DNA from 3 places in the Streptomyces sp. NPDC048270 genome. Region 1 is predicted to be linked to each of the others. Evidence: riboswitches for the same ligand, from Rfam matches in the RefSeq annotation. Region 1 holds a riboswitch; each other region holds the start of a gene.

What was found. A riboswitch is a leader RNA that binds a small molecule or an ion and turns the genes downstream of it on or off. The one in region 1 is predicted to bind cyclic di-AMP.
Region 2: it holds a riboswitch for cyclic di-AMP, as region 1 does, so the genes downstream of both, AB0D66_RS01065 (M23 family metallopeptidase) here and AB0D66_RS09730 (LysM peptidoglycan-binding domain-containing M23 family metallopeptidase) in region 1, are expected to answer to the same signal.
Region 3: it holds a riboswitch for cyclic di-AMP, as region 1 does, so the genes downstream of both, AB0D66_RS11935 (transglycosylase family protein) here and AB0D66_RS09730 (LysM peptidoglycan-binding domain-containing M23 family metallopeptidase) in region 1, are expected to answer to the same signal.

The regions. Positions count from the first base shown of each region.
Region 1 covers NZ_JBEZLV010000007.1:210,906-216,958, forward strand. The annotation lists gene AB0D66_RS09715 (ATP-binding protein) at 1-339, opposite strand, end outside; gene AB0D66_RS09720 (MBL fold metallo-hydrolase) at 619-1,827, opposite strand; gene AB0D66_RS09725 (SGNH/GDSL hydrolase family protein) at 1,940-2,725, opposite strand; gene AB0D66_RS09730 (LysM peptidoglycan-binding domain-containing M23 family metallopeptidase) at 2,889-3,848, opposite strand; cyclic di-AMP (ydaO/yuaA leader) riboswitch at 3,853-4,050, opposite strand; gene AB0D66_RS09735 (tyrosine-protein phosphatase) at 4,344-5,135, shown strand; gene AB0D66_RS09740 (aspartate aminotransferase family protein) at 5,169-6,053, opposite strand, start outside.
Region 2 covers NZ_JBEZLV010000001.1:297,248-303,300, reverse strand. The annotation lists gene AB0D66_RS01075 (pitrilysin family protein) at 1-476, shown strand, start outside; gene AB0D66_RS01070 (pitrilysin family protein) at 497-1,864, shown strand; cyclic di-AMP (ydaO/yuaA leader) riboswitch at 2,058-2,217, shown strand; gene AB0D66_RS01065 (M23 family metallopeptidase) at 2,230-3,027, shown strand; gene AB0D66_RS01060 (GntR family transcriptional regulator) at 3,249-3,926, shown strand; gene AB0D66_RS01055 (HPr family phosphocarrier protein) at 4,152-4,433, opposite strand; gene AB0D66_RS01050 (GNAT family N-acetyltransferase) at 4,618-6,053, shown strand, end outside.
Region 3 covers NZ_JBEZLV010000010.1:67,624-73,676, reverse strand. The annotation lists gene AB0D66_RS11950 (globin domain-containing protein) at 1-451, opposite strand, end outside; gene AB0D66_RS11945 (cytochrome P450) at 573-1,859, shown strand; gene AB0D66_RS11940 (transglycosylase family protein) at 1,962-3,008, shown strand; cyclic di-AMP (ydaO/yuaA leader) riboswitch at 3,285-3,457, shown strand; gene AB0D66_RS11935 (transglycosylase family protein) at 3,461-4,156, shown strand; gene eno (phosphopyruvate hydratase) at 4,430-5,716, shown strand; gene AB0D66_RS11925 (septum formation initiator family protein) at 5,807-6,053, shown strand, end outside.

The DNA.
Region 1 (6,053 bases):
GGCGCCGCGCAGCTCCTGGCGGCCGCGCACGCTGGAGCGGCGCAGCGCCTCGCACCGGTCCCGTACGGCCTTGGCGCCGCGCTGCGCGCCGAGCAGGGCCGCGGCGAGGGCTCCGGCCACGAGCAGGGCGCAGCCGGTGAGCACCGGCCAGAGCCGGGGGTCCCGGTCGCCGGCTCCGCCGCCGAGCTGGAGGGTGAAGATGACCGCGGCCGCGCCGCTGAGCGCGGCGGCGAGCGTGGGCAGGACGGCGGCGCGGACCAGCTGGGGGCGTATCTGCCGGCCCGGACCGGTGACGGCGTGTCTCGACGGGGCGTGGCGGGCGGCGCGGAGTCCGGACATCGGCGTCCTCGGTACGTGGGGCCCGGCCCCCAGCGTTCCCGGGGCCCGGTGTTGATCACCGGATACCCACGCTAGACCGCACCGTCCCGCCCCGGGCGGCCAGTTGGGGAAGTTCGCGGGGGTGCTTCCCGCTCCCGGTGGAGCGCTCGTACAGCCGCCCGAATCCCCCGGGTCGCCTTCCGCCGGGGACCGGCGCGGACCGCGCGCCCCCGGAGCCCGGGGGCGCCACCCCTGCCGCGGCCCCTCGGCCGGGTCCGCCCCGTGCCGTGCGGCGGTCCGTCAGGACCCGACGGCCTCGGGCTCCTCGCGGATCACGCCCGTCGCCCGGCCCGCGGTGACCGCGGCCACGGCGACTTCGGGTGCGGCGTGGCCGCCGGCCACGAAGGGCCGCCACCACGGCTTCGCGGGGGCGTCCGCCGCCCCCGGTTCGAAGGGCTGCCCCGGGATCGGCAGGGCGATCGCGGCTCCGGCCCCCTGCGCCGCGGCGAGGGTTCCCTCGCCCGGCTCGTCCCACGGGTGGGGGGCCAGGTTGAAGGTGCCCCAGTGGATCGGCAGCATCGTGCCGTGCGGGGCGCCGCCCTGGAGGTCGAGGTGGGCGCGCATGCCCTCCTCGGGCGTCATGTGGATGTCGGGCCAGTATTCCGAGTAGGCGCCGATCTGGATCATCGTGGCGTCGAAGGGCCCGTGCTCGGCGCCGATCTCCTCGAAGCCGGGGAAGTAGCCGGTGTCCCCGCTGTGGTAGATCCGGTGCTCGTCCCCCGCGACCACCCAGGACGCCCACAGGGTGTGCTGCTGGTTGCGCAGCCCGCGGCCGCAGAAGTGCCGGGCGGGGGTCGCGGTGAGCGAGAGCCCGTTGACCTTGGTGCTCTCGTTCCAGTCCAGCTCGCGCAGCCGGTCGGCCGGCACGCCCCAGCGCTCGAGGTGCGCGCCGACGCCGAGCGGCACGGCGAAGACCGTGTCCGTACCGGCCAGCTCCTTGATCGTCGGCAGGTCGAGGTGGTCGTAGTGGTCGTGGGAGATCACCACGACGTCGACCGCGCCCAGCGAGGCCAGCGGCACGGGCACGGGGTGCAGCCGCTTGGGGCCGGCGAAGGGGAAGGGGGAGCACCGCTCGCCCCACACCGGGTCGAACAGCACGCGCCGCCCGTCGATCTCCGCGAGCACGCTGGAGTGTCCCATCCAGGTGATCCGCAGTCCGCTCGCGGGCGGCTTCGCCAGCTCCGCGAGGGTCGTCGGGTACACGGGGACCGGCGCGCCGGGGGTGCGCCGGATCCGCTGTTCGCGGTGGAAGTAGATCTTCGCGAACTCCGCCATCGACCCCGAGGGCCTGGTCCGGGCCCCGAGCGGGTTCTGGAAGACGCCGTCGGCGAAGTTCGGCGAACGGTGGATCCGCTCCAGCCGGGCGCCGGACGGGTCCGCGCCGAAGGCTTCGGGGCGCAGGGCGCGCAGCCGCGGGCGCAGGGGACGCGGGGGACGGGAGCCGGTCAAGGCGCCTCCTGGGGGGATGGGGTCGGGACGGTCGTCGGTCTACGACCATCCCAACGCACACATACCCCGAAGGATTCCGCTTACGGCCCCCGTACCCCGTCTGCGGCTCTCCCTACAGGGGCAGCAGGTCCGGGCGCTTCGCCTCGACGTGGTCCCCGGAGGACTCGCCGCGCAGCCGCCGCCCGATCCAGGGCGCCAGGTGCTCGCGGGCCCACTGGATGTTGTCGCGGGTCACGTCCACCGAGCCGCGCGGCCGCTGCGGCGGCCACGGCTGGTCGGGGTCGGCGGGCACCTCGAGTCCGAGCACCTGTGCGGCGCGCAGCGCCACCCGCGTGTGGCCCTCGGGCGACAGGTGCAGCCGGTCGGTGTCCCAGGCGCGCCGGTCCTGGACGGACTTCAGCGACCAGAGGTCGAGGACCGGGCAGTCGTAGCGGTCGGCGATGGCGCGCACGTGCGCGCTGTACGTCGCCACCTTGCCCCGCAGGTGCCTGAGGACCGGCACGCCCCGGGTGTCGAAGCCGGTGGTGATCATGACCAGGCCGACGGCCCCGGTGAGGTCGGCGACGGCGGCCTCGAACCGCTCCGCCACGTCGTCGGGGTCGCTGCCGGGCCGGATGATGTCGTTGCCGCCGGCGCAGAAGGTCACGAGGTCGGGCGCCAGGGCCTTGGCCCGCGGCACCTGCTCGGCCACGATCTGGTCGAGGAGCCGGCCGCGCACGGCCAGGTTCGCGTACCGGAAGTCGTGCTCGTCGCGCCGGTCGGCCAGGAGCACGGCGAGCCGGTCCGCCCAGCCGAGATGAGAACCCCCGGGTCCCGGGTCCCCCACGCCCTCGGTGAAGCTGTCCCCGATCGCCGCGTACGAGCCGATGGTCTTGAGTGTCGTCGTCGTCGCTGCCACGGAACGACATCCTTCACCCGCGCACACGACCTACGCCAACGTAAGCAGGGGTTGACGGACCGTGATCTATACCACGCGGAGGATAAGGAATAAGTACACGCCAGGCCGGGACCCCCCTCGGGCCCCGGCCTGGCGTGTGTGGGCGCTCCGGCGGCGGCTGCCGTCAGAGGGTGACGCCCTTCGAGCGGAGGTAGCTCACCGGGCTGACGTCGGAGCCGTAGGACGGGCCCGTGCGGATTTCGAAGTGGAGGTGCGGGCCGGTCGAGTTGCCGGTGGAGCCGGAGAGGCCGATGCGCTGGCCGGCGGTGACGCTCTGGCCCGCCGAGACGGACAGCGAGGAGAGGTGGCCGTACTGGGAGTACTTGCCGTCCGCGTGCTTGATGATCACCTCGTTGCCGTACGATCCGGCCCAGCCGGCCGAGACCACGGTGCCCGCTCCGACGGCCTTGACGGTGGTGCCCGCGCTCGCGATGAAGTCGACGCCGGTGTGGTAGCCCGAGGACCACATGGCACCCGAGGCCCGGTACTGGGTGGAGATGCCGCCGCTCACCGGGGCCACGAATCCGGCGCCGCTGGGCGCCTTCGCCTCGGTGGAACCGCCGCCGCTCTGCGCCTTCTGCTTCGGCTGCGGGGCCGGCGCGGGGGCGGCCTGCTCGGAGGATCCCTTGCCGGCGGACGGAGCGCCGGTCGAGGACCGCTCGGCGGGAGCCGGGGCCGGAGCCGCTTCGGCCGGGGCCGCCGCCTTCGCACCGAGGGTCAGCTTCAGGCCCGGGTGGATCAGGGAGGGGTCGGTGCCGACGGCCTCGCGGTTGTCGGCGTACAGCTTCTCCCAACCGCCGGAGAGGTGGCGCTCCGCGGCGATCTTGGAGAGGTAGTCGCCGGGCACGACCGTGTAGACGGTCGGGGCGGCCTCGACGGCGGCGGGTGCGCTCTGGAGCGCGACCGGGAGCTGCGGGGCGGCGGCGGGGGCCGTGGCCGGCGCGGCGGCCGGGGCGGGAGCCGCGGTGGCGCCGGCGGCTCCCATCAGGGGCAGCGCGAGGGCCGCGCCACCGGTGCCGGCGACGGCGAGACCGCGGGAAAGGGAACGGGACTTGGGACGACGGTGCTTACCCTTTGCAGGCATGGCGAATTCCTCTCCGTCGCCTGCGAGGTGAGCTGTCGGGTTCGGACTGGAGATGTCCGGCCGTACATGAACGGAGCATGTACGGCTTCACCCCTAGCCGTTCCGGAGGAAAGATCCGGGACGGCGGCTTACCTGGTTCCCCCGCTCCTGCCGCGCGCGTGAATAGTCGGGTGCGGTTTCCGGGAGGCGGCAGGATTAGGCGGTCCACCCGGATCGATCGCGAAGGTAATCGAGTGCGGCCGCACGGAACAAGCCATGAATTCCCCGAAGGAATCACCGGGGTGTGGGATCGGCGGAATTACCGTCACCCTCTGTCCATTCCGCACCGTCAACAACCCTCCCGGCCGGGCCATTCGGCTTTCGCGATCAGGCACTCACGGTCACCGTATGATCTGGCTCACGGGGACGTGCGCGATCTCGCCGCCGGGTATGGCAAGTTGGAGCCAACCAGCTCAATACGGACAAGATGTCCCACGACGAAGCGGAGGAGTTCCTTTGACCCAGCAGATACAGGAGCCGGAGCTGTCCGGAGTGCGCAATTTCCGCGATGTGGGCGGATTGCCGACTTCTGACGGCCGACGGGTCGGTACGGGACGACTGTTCCGAAGCGGACATCTCGCACATGCCACCGATACCGATGCGGAGTTCCTCGCCTCCCTCGGGCTCCACACCATCTTCGACTTCCGCAACGACGCCGACCACGCCCTGGAGGGGCCCGACGTCGCGCTGCCCGGCGTGCGGAACGTCAACATCCCGCTCTCGGATCCGGCCGACGGCCGGGAGTTCTGGACGATGGTCCGCGAGGGCGCCCTCGACGAACTCCGCGCGGTCCTGGGCGAGGGCAAGGCCGCGGCCCGGATGGCGCAGTCGTACCGCACGATCATCCGCCACCGCACGGCGGAGCACAGCCGGGTGGTGCACGCCCTCGCCGAGGACAGCGTCCCCGCCCTGCTGCACTGCGCGGCCGGGAAGGACCGGGCGGGCCTGTCGGTCGCCGTCGTCCTGCTCGCGCTCGGCGTCGAGCGCGAGGCGATCGTCGCGGACTACCTGGAGTCGAACGCCCCGCACCGCCGCTACCGGGTGCGCCGCAGCGGCGGCTCGCAGGAGGCCCGCTCCCCCGAGGTGATGGAGCTCCTGGCCCCGCTCTTCGACGCCCGCGCCGAGTACCTGACCGCGGCCTTCGACACCATCGACGAGCAGTGGGGCGGACGCGAGGCCTACCTCTCCGAGGGCCTCGGGCTCACACCCGAGACCCTCGGCCGGCTCCGCGAACGGCTGCTGGACTGACGCCCGCCCCGCCGCCCCTGCCGGAGCAGGCCGTCACCGGTTGCCGACGGCCTGCTTCACCAGGGTCCTGCCGAACTCCCACATCAGCCCCGACCCGCCGTGCGCCTCGTCCATGACCTCGCGGAAGGCGCCGACGAACCGGTCGACGTCCCGCTCGTCCACGATCAGCGGCGGGATCAGCTTGATCACTTCCAGGTGGTCCCCGGACACCTGGGTGAGGATCCGGTGCTTCTGCAGCAGCGGCACCACGACCATCTGCGCGAAGAGCCCCTTGCGGGCCGCCTGGAGCATCGCCCACCGGCTGCGCAGCCCCAGCGAGGACGGCCGGCCGAACTCGATGCCGATCATCAGCCCGCGCCCGCGCACCTCGTGCAGCATCTCGTACTCGTCCACCAGGGCCGCGAGCCGCCCGCGCAGCAAATCGCCCATGGCCCGGGCGCCCGCCACGACCTCCTCGTCCTCCATGACCGACAGCACCGCCAGTCCGGCCGCCATCGCCTGGGCGTTGGAGCCGAAGCTCGCCGAGTGCACGAGGACCCGGTCCATGGACGAGTAGACCTTCTGGAAGATCCAGTCCTTGCCCAGGGTCGCGCCGACCGGCACGTAGCCGCCCGAGAGCGCCTTGGCCACGCACACCAGATCGGGTTCCACGCCCGGCTCGTGCTGGTACGCGTAGAAGTCGCCGGTCCGGCCGAGCCCGGTCTGCACCTCGTCCGCGATCAGCAGCGCCTTGTGGCGGCGCAGCAGTTCCTGCGCGGCGGGCAGGAAACCGGGCGGAGCGGCGAGGACCCCCTTGCCCTGGATCGGCTCGACGACGAAGGCGGCCACGTCGCCCTTGCGCAGCTCCCGCTCCAGGGCGCCCAGATCTCCCAGAGCGATCTTCGTGTCGGGCAGCAGCGGCGCGAAGCCGTCCCGGAA
Region 2 (6,053 bases), on a different contig from region 1:
GGCTCCACAACCGCCTGGTACGCCGCGACCAGACGGCCGTCGCCGCCGGTTTCGGCCTGCTGCGCCTGGCCGGAGCGCCCTCGCTGGGCTGGCTGGACGTCAAGACCTCCGGCGGGGTCGAGGTCCCCGACATCGAGGCGGCCGTGGACGAGGAGCTCGCGCGGTTCGCCGCCGAGGGCCCGACGGCCGAGGAGATGGAGCGCGCCCAGGCACAGCTCGAGCGCGAGTGGCTGGACCGGCTGAGCACGGTCGCGGGCCGGGCCGACGAACTGTGCCGGTTCGCGGTGCTCTTCGGCGACCCGCAGCTGGCCCTGACCGCCGTCCAGCGGGTCCTGGCCGTGACCGCCGAGGAAGTGCAGGCGGTGGCCGCGGCGCGGCTGCGCCCGGACAACCGCGCGGTGCTGGTCTACGAGCCGCTGGCCGGCTCCGAGGGGTCCGCCGGGAACGACGACGAGAACGAGGGGGCGGAGCAGTGAGCGACACCGCAGCCGTCACGATGACCTTCCACCCGCGCCCGCAGGCCGGCGAGCCGCAGCCGTGGGCCTTCCCGGCCCCCGACCGCTCGGTGCTGTCCAACGGCCTGACCCTGCTGCGCTGCCACCGGCCGGGCCAGCAGGTGATCGCGGTCGAGGTCAACCTCGCCGCCCCGCTGGACGCCGAGCCCGAGGGCCTGGACGGCGTGGCGACCATCATGGCCCGCGCCCTGTCCGAGGGCACCGACAAGCACTCCGCCGAGGAGTTCGCGGCCGAGCTGGAGCGCTGCGGCGCCACCCTCGACGCGCACGCCGACCACCCGGGCCTGCGGGTCTCGCTGGAGGTCCCGGCCTCCCGGCTGCCCAAGGCGCTCGGCCTGCTCGCCGAGGCCCTGCGCGCGCCGGCCTTCGCCGACGCCGAGGTCGACCGGCTGGTGCGCAACCGGCTCGACGAGATCCCGCACGAGCTGGCCAACCCGCAGCGCCGTGCCGCCAAGCAGCTCTCCAAGGAGCTCTTCCCGGCGGGCCTGCGCATGTCCCGCCCGCGCCAGGGCACCGAGGAGACGGTCGCCCGGATCGACTCCGCGGCCGTACGCGCCTTCTATGACGCCCACGTACGCCCCGCCACGGCCACCGCGGTGGTCGTCGGCGACCTGACCGGCATCGACCTGGACGAGGTCCTCGCCGACACCCTGGGGGCGTGGACGGGCAACTCCGCCGAGCCCCTTGCGGTGCCGCCGGTTACCGCCGACGACACCGGCCGCGTGGTCATCGTGGACCGGCCCGGCGCGGTCCAGACGCAGCTGCTCATCGGCCGGATCGGGCCGGACCGGCACGACCGGGTCTGGGCGGCGCAGGTGCTCGGCACGTACTGCCTGGGCGGCACCCTGACGTCCCGCCTGGACAAGGTGCTGCGCGAGGAGAAGGGGTACACGTACGGCGTGCGCGCCTTCGGCCAGGTGCTGCGCTCCACCGCCGACGGCCGGGGCGCCTCGATGCTCGCCATCAGCGGCTCGGTGGACACCCCGAACACCGCCCCGGCGCTCGAGGACCTCTGGAAGGTGCTGCGCACCCTCGCCGAGGGCGGTCTGACCGACACCGAACGGGACGTGGCGGTGCAGAACTTGGTGGGCGTGGCCCCGCTCAAGTTCGAGACGGCCGCCTCGGTCGCGGGCACCCTGGCCGACCAGGTCGAGCAGGAGCTGCCGGACGACTACCAGGCGCAGTTGTACGCGCGGCTCGCCGAAACCGGCACGGTGGAGGCGACTTCGGCGGTCGTGAACGCCTTCCCCGCGGACCGGCTGGTCACCGTGCTGGTGGGTGACGCGGCGCAGATCGAGGAGCCGGTGCGGGCCTTGGGGATCGGCGCCGTGAGCGTCGTCACCAACTGACCCCGGCGGCGGCACGACAAGGCCCCCTGGCGGACATGTCCGCCAGGGGGCCTTTTGTCCGTTTAGTGGCGAGGTTGCTTTTATGTGGTGTGGCGTACGCAACAAAAAGGCGCGTCTGTTTGGCGATTGACTGATGATCCGCCTAGCGTCACCTGTGCTGTCCGTCAGTTGTACCCGCCGCACCCGCGGCACCGGACAGCGATCGCCGAGTCCCCGTCAGGCGCGAGCCTGGGGAGCCGGGGACCCACATAAGTCCCTGGGGTGAATCGGACCGCCTCGCAAGAGGAGGCCCGTAGGAGACCTTCCTGCTCCGAACCCGTCAGCTAACCCGGTAGGCGAGAGGGAAGGAAAGGATCAGCCCCTTCATGGCGTTTGGCAGTCGTGCCGCCGGTAAGCACCGTGGTTCCAGCCGTTTGAGCCGCAAGACCGCCGGCTACGCCGGCATAGCCGCCCTCGCCACCACTGGTGTCGTCGGCTCCCTCGCCGCTCCGGCCTTCGCCGCGGACAACAGCAACAACCACTCCACCTCGGACAACGCGCTCGGCGCGGTCGTCGTCTCCGAGGACCTCGCGGGTGACATCGAGGACCAGGCCGCCTCCCAGCAGCGTGCCGCCGAGCACGCCGCCGCCAAGGCGCAGGCCGAGGCCGACGCCAAGCAGCGGGCCGCCGAGGCCAAGCGCCTCGCCGAGGCCAAGGCGAAGGCCGAGCGCGAGGCCGCCGAGCGCGCCGCCCGCGAGGAGGAGCGCAAGCGCCTCAACACCTTCGTCTCCCCGCTCGACGGCTCGTACGTCAGCACGCAGTACAAGGCGGGCGGCGGCATGTGGTCCTCCGGCAGCCACACCGGCATCGACTTCCACGCCGCCTCCGGCAGCACCGTCCGCGCGGTGGGCGTCGGTGTCGTGGTCGAGGCCGGCTGGGGCGGCGCGTACGGCAACAACGTCGTGATCAAGCACAACGACGGTACGTACACCCAGTACGGGCACATGTCCTCGCTGAGCGTCTCCGTCGGCCAGCAGGTCACCCCCGGCCAGCAGATCGGCCTCTCGGGCTCCACGGGCAACTCCAGCGGCCCGCACCTGCACTTCGAGGCCCGCACGGGTGCCGACTACGGTTCGGACATCGACCCGATCGCGTACCTGCGCTCGCACGGCGTCAGCCTCTGACCCGCACCCCACCGCTTCACCGAAGGCCCCGGCTCCCCGAGCCGGGGCCTTCGTGCTGCTGCGCCGGATACGCAATTGTCATTTCCGGACGCTCTCGGAAATCATCGTGTGTTGCAATAGAGTCGCAGCACGCGCCGGCATGTCTCGGATATGCGCGGCAGCGGGCGCGGCCGGCGTGGCAGCCGGGTGGCGGTCGAATCGGAAATAGCGGAGGTCCGGTCTTGCGTATTCCCGCGCACGCGGTATGCACAGCGATCCGCGACGACATCGTCTCCGGGGTCTTCGAGCCGGGCGGCAGGCTGACCGAGGAAGTGCTGGCCCGCCGGTACGGAGTCTCGCGGGTCCCCGTGCGCGAGGCGCTGCGGACCCTGGAGTCGGAGGGCTTCGTGACCACGCGGCGGCACGCGGGCGCCTGTGTGGCCGAGCCGACCGAGCAGGAGGCGGCCGACCTCCTCGAGCTGCGAATGCTGCTGGAGCCCCTGGCGGCCGCCCGCGCGGCCCGGCGGCGCACCGAGGCCCACCTCAAGGTGCTGCGCGGCCTGGTCAGGCTGGGTCAGGAGCGGGCCAGGCGGGGCCAGGGCGAGGATCTGCGCTCACTCGGCGGCTGGTTCCACGAGACCCTCGCGCAGGCCTCCGGGAGCCCGGGCCTGATCGCGCTGCTGACGCAGATGCGGCACAAGCTCGCGTGGATGTACGTGGTGGAGGCCCCGGTGCGGCCGGTGGAGTCCTGGGCCGAGCACGGGGCGCTCGTGGACGCGGTGGCGCGCGGGGACGCGGAGCGGGCGCGGACGCTGGCGGCCCTCCACGCCGACCGGGCGGCGGGCGCGCACCGGCCGCGGGTGCGGGCGGCCGTGAGCAGTTCGCAACCTGCCGTAAACATGTCGAGCGGCCGTCATTAACAGGGGCCGTATATACAAAGGAGCGGTATTCGTGCGCCACTGCCGGAATTCGGGGTGGCGTGAATTCGGTGCGCCGAATTCATGCGGCGCGGCGTCGAATTCCCCTGCGTGAACGCGGAAGCCGCGGCCCCCGGATGGCGGGGCCGCGGCTTCCGCGTGCGGACCGGGCGGGCCGTGTGGGCCGTTTCCGGTCGTGCGGGGCGACGGGGTGTCGAACCCGAAGGGTCAGACGGTCTCGGGGAGCTCCTCGAGACCCTCGGCGACCAGCTTCGCGAGGCGGTCGAGTGCCGCCTCGGCGCCGTCGGCGTCGGACGCGAGGACGATCTCCTCGCCGCCCTGGGCGCCGAGGCCCAGGACCGCCAGCATGGAAGCGGCGTTGACGGGGTCGCCGCCGGCCTTGGCGATGGTCACCGGGACGCCGGAAGCGGTCGTCGCACGGACGAAGATCGAGGCGGGACGAGCGTGCAGGCCCTCGGCCCAGCCGACGTTGACGCGGCGCTCTGCCATGGTGATGCCCTTCAGGTTCTTACGGTTGTCTAGACCAGTCTCTCACGACGCCCGGAATGCTCGGAACGACCTTAGGCCCGAATCCTCCGCCGTTCGACCTTCCCCAGCTTGCACCGTTTTGCCCCCGTGTGCCTGATGCGCCGCGCGCACGCTGCCAGGCGGTTTCCGGCCGTAAGGTAGGCCCATGACCACCGAGTCGGACCCCTCGTACCCGGCCCACTGGGAGGCGGACGTCGTCCTGCGCGACGGCGGCACCGCCCGGATCAGGCCGATCACCCCCGACGACGCCGGCCGGCTGGTCAGCTTCTACGAGCAGGTCTCCGACGAGTCCAAGTACTACCGCTTCTTCGCCCCCTACCCCCGGCTCTCCGACCGGGACGTGCACCGGTTCACGCACCACGACTACGTGGACCGGGTCGGCCTCGCGGCGACCATCGGCGGGGAGTTCATCGGCACCGTCCGCTACGACCGCATCGGCGCCGACGGGCGGCCCGCCTCCGGCCCCGCCGACGAGGCCGAGGTCGCCTTCCTGGTCCAGGACGCCCACCAGGGCCGCGGGGTGGCCTCCGCCCTCCTCGAACACATCGGCGCGGTGGCCCGGGAGCGGGGCATCCGCCGGTTCGCCGCCGAGGTGCTGCCCGCCAACACCAAAATGATCAAGGTGTTCACGGACGTCGGCTACCAGCAGAAGCGCAGTTTCGAGGACGGCTCCGTCCACCTCACCCTCGACCTCGAGCCCACCGCCGAGTCCCTCGCCGTGCAGCGCGCCCGCGAACAGCGTGCCGAAGCCCGCTCGGTGCAGCGGCTGCTCGCCCCCGGCTCGGTCGCCGTGATCGGAGTCAGCCGCTCCGGCGGCGGCGTCGGCGCCGCCGCCCTGCGCACCCTGCGCGACAGCGGCTTCCACGGCCACCTCTACGCGGTCAACGAGGAGGTCACCCGTGACCTGCTCGACGGCGTCCGGGCCTACCGCACCGTCGACGCCATCGGCGCACCCGTCGACCTCGCGGTGATCGCCGTCCCGGCCGACCGGGTCCCCGAGGCCGTGGCGGCCTGCGGCGACCACGGCGTCCAGGGGCTCGTGGTGCTGTCCGCCGGATACGGGGAGAGCGGCCCGGCCGGACTCGCCCGCCAGCGCGAACTCGTGAGGCAGGTGCGCTCGTACGGGATGCGCCTGATCGGGCCCAACGCCTTCGGGGTGATCAACACCGCGCCGGAGGTGGAGCTCAACGCCTCGCTGACGCCCGCCCCGATGCCGATGCGCGGCCGGACCGGGCTGTTCACGCAGTCCGGGGCGATCGGCATCGCCCTGCTCTCCGCCCTGCTGCGCCGCGGGGAGGGGCTGTCCTCCTTCGTCTCCGCCGGGAACCGCGCCGACGTCTCCGGCAACGACATCCTCCAGTACTGGTACGACGACGAGGCGACCGACGTCGCCCTGCTCTACCTGGAAACCCTCGGCAACCCGCGCAAGTTCACCCGCCTCGCCCGCCGGACGGCCGCCGTCAAGCCGGTGGTCGTGGCCAAGGGCGGCCGCCACACCCCCGCCGGGCACGTGGTCCCGGGCACCCGGCTGCCCGAGGCCACCGTCTCCGCCCTGCTGCGGCAGGCGGGCGTGATCCGGGT
Region 3 (6,053 bases), on a different contig from region 1:
ACTGGAGGTGGCGCACGACCTCCGCGTCCCACCACGGCGGCTCCCGGCCCTCGGCCGCGGCGGCGCCGGCCAGCATCGCGTCGGCGATCACCTGGTACGCCTCGGCCCAGGCCTTCTCCACCTGAGGGGTCCAGGCCTCGCCGGAGGCCTCGGCGAGGGCGGCGAGCAGGCTGGCGCCCACGGCCGCGTAGTGCTGGGCTCCGGCCCGGAACTTGCGGTGGTCGCGGCCCAGGTCGCGGAGATAGGGGACGAGGCCGTCGTCCTCCAGGTGGGCGATCACGTGGGTGAGCGCGGCGAAGAGCCGGTCCCGCTGCCGCTCCATGTCCTCGGGGGAGGCCGGGAAGAGCTCACGGATCGCGGGATTGTGCCAGAAGAGGTGGGAGTAGAAGAACTTGACCGCGTGCTCGGCCCGTCTCTCCACCACCGCGAAGCTGCTTTTCAAGATCCTCACATCCACAAAACCGAAAGTAGGAATGCCGGACAAGGCGAGGTCAAGCGATGGCGGATCTACGGACAGCCGCGGCGAAGCACCCATATGGGATGGGGGCCGGGCGCCGGGATACGGTCGTCGGGTGCACGAGCAGACCCCCGCAGCCTCCGCAGACGCCCCCTCTGACGCCCCTTCCCGGCAGGGCCCGACCCTGTTCGACTGGGAGTTCGCGACCGATCCCTACCCGGCCTACGCCTGGCTGCGCGAGCACTCCCCGGTGCACCGCACCAAGCTCCCCAGCGGGGTCGAGGCCTGGCTGGTCACCCGGTACGCCGACGCCCGCCAGGCCCTCGCCGACCAGCGGCTCAGCAAGAACCCGGCGCACCACGCGGAGCCCGCGCACGCCAAGGGCAAGACCGGGATCCCCGGGGAGCGCAAGGCGGAGCTGATGACGCACCTGCTCAACATCGACCCGCCGGACCACACCCGGCTGCGGCGGCTGGTGTCGAAGGCGTTCACCCCGCGCCGGGTCGCCGAGTTCACCCCGCGGGTGCAGGAGCTCACCGACCACCTCATCGACGCCTTCGCGGAACGGGGGGAGGCGGACCTGATCCACGAGTTCGCCTTCCCGCTCCCCATCTACGCCATCTGCGAGATGCTCGGCGTACCGCGCGAGGACCAGGACGACTTCCGCGACTGGGCGGGGATGATGATCCGCCACGGCGGTGGTCCGCGCGGCGGAGTCGCCCGTTCCGTGAAGCAGATGCGGACCTATCTCGGCGAACTCATCCACCGCAAGCGGGATGATCTGGGCAATGACCTCATTTCCGATCTGATCCGGGCGAGCGACCACGGCGACCACCTGACGGAGGCCGAGGCCACCGCCATGGCTTTCATCCTGCTTTTCGCCGGTTTCGAAACCACCGTCAACCTCATCGGCAACGGGGTCCACTCCCTCTTCGTGAACCCGGGGGAGCGCGAGCGCCTCCAGGCCTCCCTCGCGGCCGGCGAGAGCGGCCTGCTGGAGACCGGCGTCGAGGAACTGCTGCGCTACGACGGCCCGGTGGAGCTGGCCACCTGGCGGTTCGCCACCGAGCCGCTGACCCTCGGCGGGCAGCCGGTCGCCGCGGGGGATCCGGTCCTGGTCGTCCTCGCCGCCGCGGACCGCGACCCCGCCCGGTTCGCCGAGCCGGACACCCTGGACCTCTCCCGGACGGACAACCAGCACCTCGGGTACGGGCACGGCATCCACTACTGCCTGGGCGCTCCGCTCGCGCGACTTGAGGGGCAGACCGCGCTTGCGACTTTGCTCACGCGTCTGCCAGATCTGGAACTCGCTGTTCCGCCCGAAGACCTGCGCTGGCGCGGCGGGCTGATCATGCGTGGCCTGCGCACCCTTCCCGTGCGCTTCACACCCCGAAACATCTGAAGGGCGACTGACCGGAAGTCAGTGGCCGACCGGAGTTGTGACAATCGTTCGAAGGCCGCTAGGTTCTGCCGTTACCCCGCCGTTATGCGAAAGGTGCAGCTCATGCGTTCCGGGAACGGCCGCCACAGACGCCCCCGCCAGGTGCCCGCGATAGTCGTCACTGCCGGAGTCACAGGCTCCGCGCTGGCACTGCCGCTGCTCGCCGCCACCAACGCCAGTGCGGCCGACACGTCCACATGGGACAAGGTCGCCGAATGCGAGAGTGGCGGCGCCTGGAGCGCGAACTTCGGCAGCGGCCAGTACGGCGGCCTGCAGTTCACCCAGGAGCAGTGGAGCAACGCCGGCGGCCTCGACTTCGCCGAGCGGGCCGACCTGGCGAGCCGTTCCCAGCAGATCGCCGTGGCCGAGCGGGTGCTGGCCTCCCAAGGGCCCGAGGCGTGGCCGCTGTGCGCGGCCTCGGCCGGACTGGACGGACAGGGCCCCGCGGCCGAGGTCGACCCCGGTCTGCCCGGCGGTTCGCAGGCCGGCACCGCGCCGTCCCGCCCGGACCACAGCGTCCCCACCACCGGGGCCGGCAAGCCGTCCACGGACTTCGGTGCCCCGACGCAGCCCGCGCCCAGCCCGTCGTTCGCGCTCCCCGAGGGCCCGCTCGCGCCCTCCCTCGGACTGCCCGTCATGCCCTCGCCGGACGACCCGGAGGCGACCCCGGCCCCGGTCGAGCCGACCGAGCCGACGGCCCCCGTGAGCCCGGACGCGCCCACCACGCCGCCCGTCACCCCGCCGACCACCCCGGGCCTGCCCCCGGTCACCCCCGGGGCCCCCGTGACCCCGGCCGACCCGACGGCCCCGGCCGACCCGACGGCCCCCGTGACCCCCGAGGCCCCGGCCGACCCCACCGCACCGCCCGCAACGGCCCCCGAGGGCAGCGGCAAGCACCGCGGCGCTCCGGCCGTCGAGGCTCCGGGCGCGCCTGACGCCCCGTCGGAGCCCACCTACACCGTCCAGGCGGGCGACAGCCTGACGGCCATCGCGAACGCCAAGGGACTCAAGGGCGGCTGGAACGCGCTCTACGAGGCCAACGAGCAGGTCATCGGCGAGAACGCCGATCTGATCAAGCCCGGTCAAAACCTGGATCTAAGCGCCGAATAGGGGCACTTCAGGCGGCCGGAAAGAGTTGATTGTCCGTTTTCTGTAAGTGAGACATGTGTCTCTTCCGGTCAACTGGCGTGTCCCGCCCGGGGGCTTCCGCAAACCCCGCTCCCACCTGCGCAAACACCAGTAAAGGGAGTGCAAGTAGGGGTCGTTTCTCCCCGATGGAGCTCGTTGAACATCGGGGAGGGACCTGTCTACCTTCTGAATCGCTCGCCACCGCGAGCTCCTTCGACCGCATCGCCGAATCCTGCCGGCGGACGGGGGGAACAGTCGTCGCGTCAAGCGCCGAAGGCAGGAGCGGGGGAACCAAGGTAGGCGCCGGGAGCGGCCGTTGAGAGACGGTCACGCCACCGGCTAGGGGTTAAGACGTGCGCTAGGTCGCACGGCCGGGCAACTCACTCGCCCGAACCCGACAGCTCACCTCGTAGGCGTCGGTGAGGAGAAACTCCATGCTGCTTTCCGGCAAGGGCAAGCACCGCCGCGGTTCCAAGGCCGTCCGCATCGTCACGCTCGCCGGTGTCGCCGGTGTGGCCGTCGCCGCGCCCCTGATGGCCGCGGGCACCGCCAGCGCCGCCACCGCGTCCGAGTGGGACAAGGTCGCGCAGTGCGAGTCCGGCGGCAACTGGGCCATCAACACGGGCAACGGCTACTACGGCGGCCTGCAGTTCTCGTCCTCCACCTGGGCCGGCTACGGCGGCAAGGCGTACGCGCCGCAGGCCAACCAGGCCTCGAAGGCCCAGCAGATAGCCGTCGCGGAGAAGGTCCTCAAGGGCCAGGGCAAGGGTGCCTGGCCGCACTGCGGCAAGGGTCTGTCGAACTCCTCCTACACCGGTGGCGGCGCGACCGAGGCCGCCCCCAAGCAGGAGAAGAAGACCGAGCCCAAGAAGACCCAGCCGAAGAAGACCGAGCCGAAGAAGACGGAGCCGAAGCGCGCCGAGGCTCCGACCACCCGTTCCGAGCGCTCCGAGGCCCCGGCCCCGAAGACCGGCAACGGCTCGTACGAGGTCAAGTCCGGTGACACCCTGGGCACCATCGCCGACGCCAACGGCGTGCAGGGCGGCTGGCAGAAGCTGTTCGAGCTGAACAAGGACATCGTCTCGGACGCCGACCTGATCTTCCCGGGTCAGAAGCTGAAGCTCAGCTGAACACCGCGGCAATAGCCGCGGCGTCCCAGAGCAACACGTACTCCCTCCACCGCCCGGCGCGTCTGTCCCTACGCGCCGGGCGGTGGTGTGTGCGCCGGCGGAACCGCCGTGATCAAGAGTCCTATGTCCCGGAAGAGGGGTATTCGGACCCTTTTTCGTCCCAGGACCCGGGCGGTCGGCCGGCCCAGCGCCCGGAGCCGGTTAGGCTCTAGGCGGCAAGGCCATCCCACGGCCTGATGCCACCGCACACCCAGCGTCACATCCCAGAAGGAGATGCTCGTGCCGTCCATCGACGTCGTCGTAGCCCGGGAAATCCTGGACTCCCGAGGCAACCCCACGGTCGAGGTCGAGGTGGGCCTCGACGATGGCAGCACCGGCCGTGCTGCAGTTCCGTCCGGCGCCTCCACCGGTGCCTTCGAGGCCATCGAGCTCCGTGACGGTGACCCCAACCGTTACATGGGCAAGGGTGTCGAGAAGGCCGTCCTCGCCGTCATCGAGCAGATCGGCCCGGAGCTCGTCGGCTACGACGCCACCGAGCAGCGCCTGATCGACCAGGCCATGTTCGACCTGGACGCCACCGACAACAAGGGCTCGCTCGGCGCCAACGCCATCCTCGGCGTCTCCCTCGCCGTCGCGCACGCCGCGTCCGAGGCCTCGGACCTCCCGCTCTTCCGCTACCTCGGCGGCCCGAACGCGCACCTGCTGCCCGTTCCGATGATGAACATCCTCAACGGCGGGTCCCACGCGGACTCCAACGTGGACATCCAGGAGTTCATGATCGCCCCGATCGGCGCGGAGTCCTTCTCCGAGGCGCTGCGCTGGGGTGCCGAGGTCTACCACACCCTCAAGAAGGTGCTCCACACCAAGGGCCTGTCCACCGGCCTCGGTGACGAGGGCGGCTTCGCCCCGAACCTGGAGTCCAACCGCGCCGCGCTCGACCTCATCGTCGAGGCCATCAAGCAGGCCGGCTACGTCCCGGGCAAGGACATCGCGCTCGCGCTCGACGTCGCCGCGTCCGAGTTCTACAAGGACGGCAAGTACGAGTTCGAGGGCCAGTCCCGCTCGGCCGCCGAGATGACCGAGTACTACGAGGAGCTCGTCTCCGCGTACCCGATGGTCTCCATCGAGGACCCGCTGTACGAGGACGACTGGGCCGGCTGGAAGACCCTCACCGACAAGCTGGGCACCAAGGTCCAGATCGTCGGCGACGACCTCTTCGTGACCAACCCGGAGCGCCTGGCCCGCGGTATCGAGGAGGGCTCCGCCAACGCCCTGCTCGTGAAGGTGAACCAGATCGGTTCGCTGACCGAGACCCTCGACGCCGTCGAGATGGCCCAGCGCAACGGCTTCAAGTGCATGATGTCGCACCGCTCCGGTGAGACCGAGGACGTCACCATCGCCGACCTCGCCGTCGCCGTGAACTGCGGTCAGATCAAGACCGGCGCCCCGGCCCGCTCGGACCGCGTCGCCAAGTACAACCAGCTGCTGCGCATCGAGGAGATCCTCGACGACGCCGCGGTGTACGCGGGCCGCAGCGCGTTCCCGCGCTTCAAGGGCTAATCACGCCCTCGCCTCCGTACGTCCCCGCACTCGGTCCCGTACCGTGTGCGGGGACGTAGTGCGTAGTGCGTACACAGGGGAGGCGGACCAATGGCCGGGAACCGGGATCGGTTCTCCACCTTCTCCACCGCGACCAGGCTCAAGCAGCTCGGCGAGCGGACCGCCGCGCATGTCTACCGGTCCCAGTCGCGCCGCCAGGTCCGCCGCAGCCGGCTCACCGGCCGTGCGGCCCTCCTGGTGCTCGTCCTCTGTACCCTGGTCGTCGCCCTCGCGTATCCGATGCGCCAGTACGTCTCCCAGCGCTCGGAGATCGCGGACCAGCAGCGGGCCGCGGCCG